Regions from separate parts of the Kitasatospora sp. NPDC029312 genome, predicted to be linked through region 1. Evidence: riboswitches for the same ligand, from Rfam matches in the RefSeq annotation. Region 1 holds a riboswitch; the other holds the start of a gene.
The links. Region 1 has a riboswitch for cyclic di-AMP ahead of ACZ4WV_RS28720 (M23 family metallopeptidase). Riboswitches for the same ligand answer to the same signal wherever they lie in the genome.

Region 1 (4,818 bases):
TTCGGTGAGACCGCCGCTGACGTGCTTGTACAGGGAGGGGGTGGCGACCCCGGCGCGGGCGGCGACGGAGGCCAGGGTGAGGGCCTCGGTGCCCTGCTCGTCGATGAGGGCGAGGGCGTAGCCGACGACCTGGTCCGGGGTCAGTCCTACTCGGGGCATGGCTTCGGTTTTCTCCGTAGGGATGCGGGGCCGGCGGCGTCAGGCGCGTTCGGCGAGGAAGGGCAGCAGGGCGTCCGCCACGGCCTGCGGGTTGTCGGCCATCGGGTAGTGCCCTGAGCCCTCGATCATCACCTTCCGGCTGCCGAGCGCCGCGGCCTGCCGGTCGGCGACGGCCGCCGGGTCCGGGAAGTCGGGGTCCTTGCTGCCCATCAGGACGAGCGAGGGGCAGCGGACGGCCGCGCACCAGCCGATCGGCGCGGAGTCCCCGGTGACGTGCCCGCGGGTGGCGGTCTTGCGCCCCGGGGTGCGCAGGTCGGCGACGAGTCCGGCGACGTACGCGTCGAGGTCGGCGGGTCGGGGGCCGGGGAAGGCCATCTTGCGCAGGTAGAGGCCCCAGGAGGCGGGCCAGTGGACCAGCGCGGTGCCCGTCACGGCCATCACGCCCCGCATCAGGGCGTTGGACCGGTGCTCGACGAAGGCGTCGATGAGCGCGATCCCGGCGATCCGCTGGGGTGCGTCCCCGGCGAGCTTGACCACCGTGGCCCCGGTGTAGGACTGGCCGACCAGGACGGCCCGTTCGATGCCGAGGCGGTTCAGCAGGGCGAGGACGTCGGTGGCGATGGCGGCCGGGCTGTAGTCGTCCCAGACGATCGAGGACTCACCGAAGCCGCGCAGGTCCATGGTGATGACCCGGTGTCCGGCCGCGGTGAGCAGCGGGTGCAGGTGCCGGTACGCCCGTCGGGTGTCGAGCATGCCGGGGAGCAGGACGACGGGGGCGCCGGCGCCCTCTCGGGTGTCGTCGAAGGCGATCCGGCCGCCGGAGACGTCGAGGTACTGGGTGCTCGGGGTGCTGGTGCCGTTCACGGTGGTCCTCCACGGGGGCGCTGCTGCCGATAGCCAAGAAGCTACGGCTAATAGCCTTAGCCGTCAAGCCCCTCGTTCCGGCCCCCTTCGCCCCCCCCGACCGGCCGGGCGAGGGCTCAGACTCCCTCGACCCTGAACGGGTCGTGCTCCGCCAGCAGCTTCTCCAGTCGGGCCTGGTCGACCCGGGCGACGGTGTCCGCGGACTCCTGCCGGTCCCGGATGACCTTGGCCAGCGTGAACGCGGACGTGACGGTGTAGAGGAGGCCGATCCCGAGGAACGCCCGGGTCCATCCGGCGACGGGCAGACAGGCGATCCCGGCGGCGAGGGCCACGCCGGAGATGGTGAAGGAGAGGACGGCCTGGGCGTAGTACGCGGCCGTGGTGCGGGTCTGCATCGGTGCGGTCATGGCGACAGGATGCGACGGCGCTGTCGGGTCACACATGAGTAGGAGTACTCAGATGGACCCAGGTGAATGACGGGTCGTTCGTTGACGTCCGATCACCCGGCCCCCAGCCGTCCCGGACGGATGGCTTGGAATCAGGGGCTCCTAGGATTAACGTTTGATAACGCAGCGCGGTCGTCAACGCCGTACCCAGACGGCACCGTGCGCCGTCGCCTAATCCCACCGGCCGGCCTCCGGGCAGGTCAGGGAGCCGGGGAACCACGTTCCCTGGGGTGAATCGGCGGGGCCCCGGCCCGGCCGTAGGAGACCTTCCTGCTCCGAACCCGTCAGCTAACCCGGTAGGCGCGAAGGAAGGAAAGGAGCGCGCCTCCGTGGCGTCGACGCACACCCCGGCACACCCGGGCGGCCCCGCAGCCGGTACCCAGCTCCTCGACCACCCCGGCCCGGACGGTGCCGAGTCTCTCGGCACCGACGAGTTCGCCCCGGAAGCCGAGACCAACCGCCACTGGATGCCGCGTCAGACCCGCGGGGCCTCCCCGCTCCTCGGCGTCACCGCCGTCGCCGCCACCCTGGGCGCCACCGGCTTCGCCTCCGCCACCCCGGCCGCCGCGCCCGCCGTCGAGGCCGCGGACGAGACGCCGGTCGCCCTCGCCGCCGACCCCGGCCTCGCGCTCGCCGCCCGCATCCAGCAGCAGGCCGACAGCCAGCGCACCGCCGCCGAGGAGAACGCCCGCCTCCAGGCCGCCCAGGAGGCCGAGGCCAAGGCCGCCGCCAAGGAGGCCGACGCCAAGCGCGCCGCCGAGGAGACCGAGCGCGCCAAGGCCGCCGCCCTCACCCTGCCGGTGAAGGACTACAACCTGTCCGCCCACTACGGCCAGAGCGCCCGCTACTGGGCCCACCTGCACACCGGCCTGGACTTCGCCGCCGACACCGGCACCCCGGTGTACGCGGTCGGCCAGGGCACCATCACCTCGGCGGGCTGGTCCGGCGCGTACGGCTACCGGATCGTCGAGACCCTGCCCGACGGCACCGAGATCTGGTACTGCCACCTCTCCTCGATCATCACGGGCTCCGGCAAGGTCGGCCCCGGCCAGCAGATCGGCAAGGTCGGCGCGACCGGCAACGTCACCGGCCCGCACCTGCACCTGGAGGTCCGCCCCGGCGGCGGCGCCCCGGTCGACCCCGAGAGCTGGCTCCAGCAGCGCGGCCTCAACCCGTAACGGCCCCGACGGCCGCAACGGCCCCCGACGGGCGGGCCCCCGGGCGCGCCCGGAGCCCGCCTCCGGTCCCTCACTCCGCCGGCAACTGCGCCAGATAGGCGTCGATCTCCTCCGGCCCCGGCTCCGGCGCGAGCTCGGCGAACTCCTCGACCAGCAGCCGCGGCAGGCCGGGCACCGTCCACTGGCCCAACAGGTCGAGCGCGACCCCGGCCGCCGCCGCCTCGAACGCCCCGAAATCCCCGGCCAGTTCCTCCGGCATCGGCCGCCCCAGCGCGGTCAGCTCGGCCAGGTTGCGGTAGCTGCGCCGCATCAGGCCCTGCTCCAGCAGCCGCCGCGCGCCGTCGGTGGCCATGCCGACGGACAGCACCCGGCCCGGCCCCCAACCCTGCTCATCGGGTTCGTCCAGCCAGCCGGCCGGCACCAGCGCCTCGTACCCGGCCAGCCGTTCCGCCTCGCCCAGTGCGGCGAAGCCCGTCAGCCAGTCCCGCACCGCCGCCCCGTCGGCCGTGTCCACCCCGTGGGCGTGCAGCAGCACCGCGTACAGCCGCGGCCAGGTGACCAGATCGGCGCGGCGCAGCAGCCCGGCCGCGACCTCGCCCTGCCACTCGGCCTCGGCGTGCAGCCGCTCCTGGCGCTTCGCATTGAGCCGCTTCACCGCCCGCTGGTGGTCGACCAGCAGCCGCACGGCGTTCCCGTAGGCGAGCGGATCGGCGTCCGGCGCCGGTTGGACGTACAGGTGGAGCCGCTCGTACAGCAGGTGCTCCACCGCGTCGGAGGTCAGTTCGGGCCAGCCGTCGTGCATCCTGCCCTCGCCCAGCTCCAGCAGCGCCAGCACCGTGCGCAGCGGCGCCTCGGCCACCGGCGCGCGGCCCTGCTCGGCCGCCCAGGCGAGCAGCTCGGCGGCCTTGGTGCGCGGAGCGAGCCGCAGGTCATCGTCGTTCATGTCCCGAACGGTAGCCGCCGGGCGCGGGCAGGGTCGGCCCCCATGGTCCCCGTACGACTCACCGGCCCCCGGCTCACCATCCGAGTACCACCACACCCCGGAGGACGTGGACGCGTTGCACGCGCTGTTCGGCGACCCCGAGGTGACCCGCCGCCTCACCTTCGGCCCGCGCGACCGCGAGGACTGCGCCGACCAGATCGAGCTGTACCTGGAGGAGGCGATGGCGGAGGAGCGGGACACCTACCGGCTCGCCGTCTGCCGCCGCGAGGACGCGGGGGAGGCGGCGGGCGCGGCAGGCGCGGCGGGCATGCGGGACGGGGAGTACCCGGCGGACCGGGCGGACGCGGTGCCGGTCGGGCAGGCCGGCCTGACCCTCGGCGGGTTCCGCTCCGCCGAACTCGGCTGCGTGCTGCGCCCCGAGGTGTGGGGCCGCGGCTACGCGACCGAGATCGCGGAGTTGCTCTGCGGGTGCGCCTTCGGGCCGCTCGGACTGCACCGGCTGGCCGCCCGGACCGATGTGGACAACCCGGCCGCCGCCCGGGTGCTCACCAGACTCGGCTTCCGGCTGGAGGGGCGGATCCGGCACGACGTGTACCGGGGCGGCGTGTGGGTCCGACTCCCACCAGTACTCGCTTCTCGTCGACGAGTGGCCCGGCCGGACCGGCACGCAGGAGGCCGGGACGGGGGGTTAACCCCACCTCCGATCCGCCGGTCCCCCGGATGCCCCCGCGGCGGCGGCTCGGCCAGACTCGAGGACGTCGGGTCGAAGAGCACGAGGGACCGAAGGGCCGGGAGCCGGGACATGAGCAGCAGCCGAAGCACGCTGGACCAGGAGTGGGACACCCTGGGCGGCTACGACGACGAGAAGGGACCCCGCGCCGGGGTCCGCCGGACGGAGTGGCCGCCGTCCGCCTGGCGGTCGCCGTTCTCCGCGTACCACGTCCGCGAGATCGGCTTCGCGCTGACCGGCCTGCCGGTGGCCATCGTCGCCTTCACCGTCGCGATCACCATGTTCTGCTTCGGCCTCGGCACCTTCGTCACCGTCCTCGGCCTGCCCGTGCTGGCCGGCCTGACCGCCGCCGCCCGCGGCTTCGGCCGGCTCGAGCGGGCCCGGGTGCGCGGAATGCTCGGCGTGGACGTGCCCGGCCCGGCGCCGGTACGGCAGGTCCGCCCGGGCAGCTGGGGCGCGATCACCGCCCGGCTGGCGGACGCGGCGGGCTGGAAGGGC
Region 2 (4,818 bases), on a different contig from region 1:
AGCGGGTAGGCGGCGACCAGCTCGGCGTAGTACTCGATGAGCTCGGCGGACGAGAGGGACTTGCCCTCGAACTGGTAGGCGCCGTCCTGGTGGAACTCGGAGGCGGCGACGTCCAGGGCCAGCGCGATGTCGCGGCCGGGCACGTAGCCGGCCTTCTGGATGGCCTCGGTGATCAGGTCCAGGGCCTCGCGGTTGCTGTCCAGGTTCGGCGCGAAGCCGCCCTCGTCGCCGAGGCCGGTGGACAGGCCGCGCTCCTTCAGCACGCCCTTGAGGGTGTGGTAGACCTCGACGCCCCAGCGGACGGCCTCGGAGAAGGACTCCGCGCCGATCGGGGCGATCATGAACTCCTGGATGTCGACGTTGGAGTCCGCGTGCGAGCCGCCGTTGAGGATGTTCATCATCGGGACGGGCAGGACGTGCGCGTTCGGGCCGCCCAGGTAGCGGAACAGCGGCAGGTCGCTGGCCTCGGAGGCGGCGTGCGCGACGGCCAGCGAGACGCCCAGGATGGCGTTGGCGCCGAGCGAGGACTTGTCCGGGGTGGCGTCCAGGTCGAGCATGGCCTGGTCGATCAGGCGCTGCTCGGTGGCGTCGTAGCCGACGAGCTCGGGGCCGATCTGCTCGATGACGGCCAGGACGGCCTTCTCGACGCCCTTGCCGAAGTAGCGGTTCTTGTCGCCGTCGCGCAGCTCCAGGGCCTCGAAGGCGCCGGTCGAGGCACCGGACGGGACAGCGGCACGACCCGTGCTGCCGTCGTCGAGGCCGACCTCGACCTCGACCGTGGGGTTGCCGCGGGAGTCGAGGATCTCACGGGCTACGACGACATCGATGGACGGCACGAGGCATCTCCTTGCGGAAGCAGGGTCCGGCTGACGGTGGTGATGTCGGCGGACGATTGCGGAGTCGTTACGACCAGAGCCTAACCGCCCGGGCTCCCGGGGCCACGTTGGCCTCGGTCCCGTCTCAGCGTGTGGCCCTGCTACCCCCCGGTAGTTCACCTGCTTGTCCCAGCTTGTCCCCCCGGGCGCGGACGAATGCGGACGAAGGGGCCGGCCCGTCGGCCGGCCCCCTCACCGGGCCTCAGCCGAGGTGCAGCACCTGGCCGGGCATGATCAGGTCCGGGTCGCCGCCGACGGTGGCGCGGTTGCCGTCGTACAGCGCCTGCCAGCCGCCGGACACGCCCTGGGCGGCGGCGATGGTCGACAGGGTGTCACCGGAGCGCACGGTGTAGTCGTGGCCGGCCGGGGCGGCCTGGGCCGGCTGGCCGGCGCGCGGGGCGGCGTGCTTCGGGGCGTACTGCTGGACCGGCTGCTCGGCGGGCTGCTCGGCCTGCTGGGGGGCGGCGTGCTTCGGCGCGTACGACTGGGCGGGCTTCTGGGCGGGCTTCGCGGCCGCCTTGGGGGCCTGCTGCTTGGGGCTCTGCTGCTGGGGGGCCCGCTGCTGCGGGGCGGACCGAGCGGCGTCCGACGAGGTGTCGACGACGGCCGGGGCGCCGCCCTTGGTCAGGCCCGCCTTCTTCGAGCAGACCGGCCAGGCGCCCGGGCCCTGGGAGGCCAGCACCTTCTCGGCGACCGCGATCTGCTGGGCCTTGCCGGCCTGGTTGGCCTGCGGCGCGTACGCGGTGCCGCCGTACGCCTGCCAGGTGCTGGAGGTGAACTGCAGGCCGCCGTAGAAGCCGTTGCCGGTGTTGATGCTCCAGTTGCCGCCGCTCTCGCACTGGGCGACGGAGTCCCAGGCGGAGGCCGGGGCGGCGGAGGCACCGGTGGCGGTGAGGAGCGGCAGTGCGAGTCCGACGCCGGCCACGCCGGCCACGGCGATGGCCTTCTCGGTCTGGGTGCGACGACGGTGACGGCCGGTTCCAACGAACAGCATGAAGGGTCCCTCTCCGCACGCCTGCGAGGTGAGCTGTCGGGTTCGGACCGGGAGGTGGCCCGGCCGCCGTACGCGGAAACGTTCCGCTCGGGCGGCTTCACCCCAAGCCGTGGGGACGGCAACAAACCTGGTTCCCCCGCCCCTGCCCAGGGTTCTGGTCGGTTTCCCGTGACGCGGCGGGCAGGATTCGGCGTCCCGCGCACGGGGTCCGCAGCTGCGAACTCCCCGGAGACTAGACAGATCCTCAGACCGATCACAAGCTCATATCGCAGATATCACATGGAAATCACGGCATGTGATCAATCGCCTACCAGCAGCGGCTGTTTGTCCGGTTTGATAGGCCTTCATACCGACCTGAGCCATGGGCCAGCGACCTGCCGTCAGCATCTCGGAGCCTCAGGACCGGCGTGCGGTGACCTCGCCTCAGGACTGAATTCGACCGGAAGTTCGCGCAATCCACGCATGATCAGACCGCCCCGCCAGCGCAGGTTCTCCGGACTCTCGGCCAGTCGGAGATCAGGCAGCCGCGAAAGCAGCGTGGCCAGGGCGGATCGCCCTTCGAGCCGGGCCAGCGGGGCGCCGATGCAGTAGTGGATGCCGTGCCCGAAGCCCAGGTGGGGATTGTCCGCCCGGGCCAGGTCGAGGGTGTTCTCGGCCGCGAACCGGGCCGGGTCGCGGTCGGCCGCCGCCAGCACCACCAGCACCGGGTCGCCGACCGGGATGTCCACCCCGCCGATGGTCAGCGGGCTGGTCGCGAACCGCCAGGTCGCCAGCTCCACCGGCCCGTCGTAGCGCAGCAGTTCCTCGATCCCGGTCTCCAGCAGGGCGGTCTCCCCGCGCGCCACCGACTCCTGCAGCAGTGCCCGCTGGCCCGGGTTGCGCAGGAGTGCGTACGTCCCGTTGCCGATCAGGTTGATGGTCGTCTCGAACCCGGCGAAGATCAGCACGAAGCACATCGCGGCGGCCTCGTTCTCCGTCAGGTGCTCGCCGTGGTCGCTGGCCCGGATGAGACCGGAGATCAGGTCCTCACCGAGGTCGGCGCGCTTGCGGTGGATGAGGTCCACCAGGTAGGCGCGGATGCGCTTGACCGCCCGTCCCACGCCCCCGCGCTGCCCGCCCTGGTGGCGGATCATCATGCCCGCCCAGTCCCGGAGGTCGTCCTGGTCCTCGGCCGGGACGCCCAGCATGTCGCAGATCGCGTAGATGGGGAGCGGGAAGGCGAACTCGTGGATCAGGTCGGCCGAGCCGCGCTGCGCGAAGCGGTCGATCAGCCGGTCGGTGAGCTGCTGCACCCGCGGCTCGAACTCGGCCACCCGGCGCGGGGTGAACGCCTTGGACACCAGGCGGCGCAGCCGGGTGTGGTCCGGCGGGTCGATGTTCAGCAGGTGGGTCATCAGGTCCGCCTGCCGCTCCCCCGGGATGCCGACCCGGCCGGTGCGGTGCGCCTGCCCGCTGTGGTGCGCCGGGTTCTTCGACAGCCGGCTGTCCGCGAGCGCCTGCCGGGCGTCCGCGTACCGCGTCACCAGCCAGGCGTCCACGCCGCTCGGCAGCGTGGTGCGGTGCACCGGGGCGTGCTCGCGCAGCCAGGCGTACGCCGGGTACGGGTCGGCGGCGAACTCCCAGGTGAAGAGCTGCGGGGCGGGCTGGGCGGCGTCGGGCTGAGCAGGCATGGGTCGACCGTAACCGCTGTCCCGGGCGGGCCCGGAACGCCGGCGGTCCGCCGCGGCGCGCGGGTGGGTCCCGAGTCGATCGCAGGCGGAGCGCGGCGGGGGCGCGAGCCGTCCGTCAACGGCGCGCGAGCGGCGCGCCAACGCTCCGTGGACGGGCCGTGGACGGGCCGTGGACAGCTCTTGGACAGAGCTTGGCCGGGTGGCGGGCGTGAGCCTGGTCACCTGAGGGGTAATCCCTGTTGCGGAGGGTCAGGTCGTGCCTACGATCCTCCGCAGTGTGCGTGGGCGCCGGTGCGGTGTCGCCCACAGGGAGGAGCAGACCATGCGGGTCAGCGGGGCAGTCGTCGTCATCGCGGTGCTCGACGGCGGTTCGGGAGCCGACCTCGCCCGCCGGTTCACGGCGGCCGGCGCCGCCGGGATGCTGATCGCCGACACCGACGTCGGTGTCGCCGAGGACCTCGCCGCCGAACTCGACCGGCCCGGCTGCCCCGTCGTCGGCGTCGCCGGTGACATCCACCGGCCCAGCGACGTCGCCGCCCTGGTCGACACCGCCGAGAAGCACCTCGGGCCGATCGACCTCTTCTGCGTGGCCGGCCCGAACGGCGAGCGGATCGTCTCCCTCGCCGATCTGGACGCCCAGCTCGACCTGGAGCGCCTCGCCGAACTCGTCGCCCTGGTCGGCGAGGCCATCGGCGAGCTCGTCCCGCAGCAGCGGCGCCCGGCCGAGCACACCGCCACCGCGGCCTGACGCCCTCCACCGCGGCTTCAGGCCCGCTACTCCGGCTTGAGCCCCTCGGCCGCGCGCACCGCCTCCCGGTAGCCGCGCGCGGCCGAGCGCAGCGCCGCGTCCACGTCCACCCCGGCGTCGTGCGCCCGTTGCGCCACCGCGAGCAGCAGTCGGCCCGCCGATTCGGCGGTCAGCTCCGCCGGCAGCTCGTACGGCTCGTCCGGCACGCCCTCGAACCCCGCCCGGCGCACCCGGGACACCAGCTTCGCCGCGTACGCCAGCGACGGCAGCCCGGCCGGCACGCCGTCCAGCACGGACTCCCGGTCCGCCTTCTCGGCCGCCTTCAGCTGCTCCCAGTTCGCCTCCACCTCGGCGGCGCCCTCGGCCTCCACGTCCCCGAACACGTGCGGGTGCCGGTACACCAGCTTCTCCACGATGTCCCCGGCCACGTCGTCGATCGTGAACGGCCCGGTGGGGTGCTCCTCGGCGATCCGGGAGTGGAAGAACACCTGCAGCAGCACGTCGCCCAGCTCCTCGCGCAGGGTGTCCCGG

Region 2: another riboswitch for cyclic di-AMP. It lies ahead of ACZ4WV_RS24700 (transglycosylase family protein); the one in region 1 lies ahead of ACZ4WV_RS28720 (M23 family metallopeptidase).

Annotation. Positions count from the first base shown of each region.
Region 1 is NZ_JBVHXY010000044.1:40,815-45,632, forward strand. Features, by position in the region: gene ACZ4WV_RS28705 (TetR/AcrR family transcriptional regulator) at 1-159, opposite strand, end outside; gene ACZ4WV_RS28710 (alpha/beta fold hydrolase) at 199-1,023, opposite strand; gene ACZ4WV_RS28715 (YiaA/YiaB family inner membrane protein) at 1,140-1,430, opposite strand; cyclic di-AMP (ydaO/yuaA leader) riboswitch at 1,628-1,786, shown strand; gene ACZ4WV_RS28720 (M23 family metallopeptidase) at 1,799-2,647, shown strand; gene ACZ4WV_RS28725 (hypothetical protein) at 2,718-3,590, opposite strand; gene ACZ4WV_RS28730 (GNAT family N-acetyltransferase) at 3,589-4,818, shown strand, end outside.
Region 2 is NZ_JBVHXY010000032.1:68,572-73,389, forward strand. Features, by position in the region: gene eno (phosphopyruvate hydratase) at 1-836, opposite strand, end outside; gene ACZ4WV_RS24700 (transglycosylase family protein) at 1,078-1,869, opposite strand; cyclic di-AMP (ydaO/yuaA leader) riboswitch at 1,874-2,039, opposite strand; gene ACZ4WV_RS24705 (cytochrome P450 family protein) at 2,250-3,539, opposite strand; gene ACZ4WV_RS24710 (SDR family NAD(P)-dependent oxidoreductase) at 3,862-4,287, shown strand; gene ACZ4WV_RS24715 (nucleoside triphosphate pyrophosphohydrolase) at 4,314-4,818, opposite strand, start outside.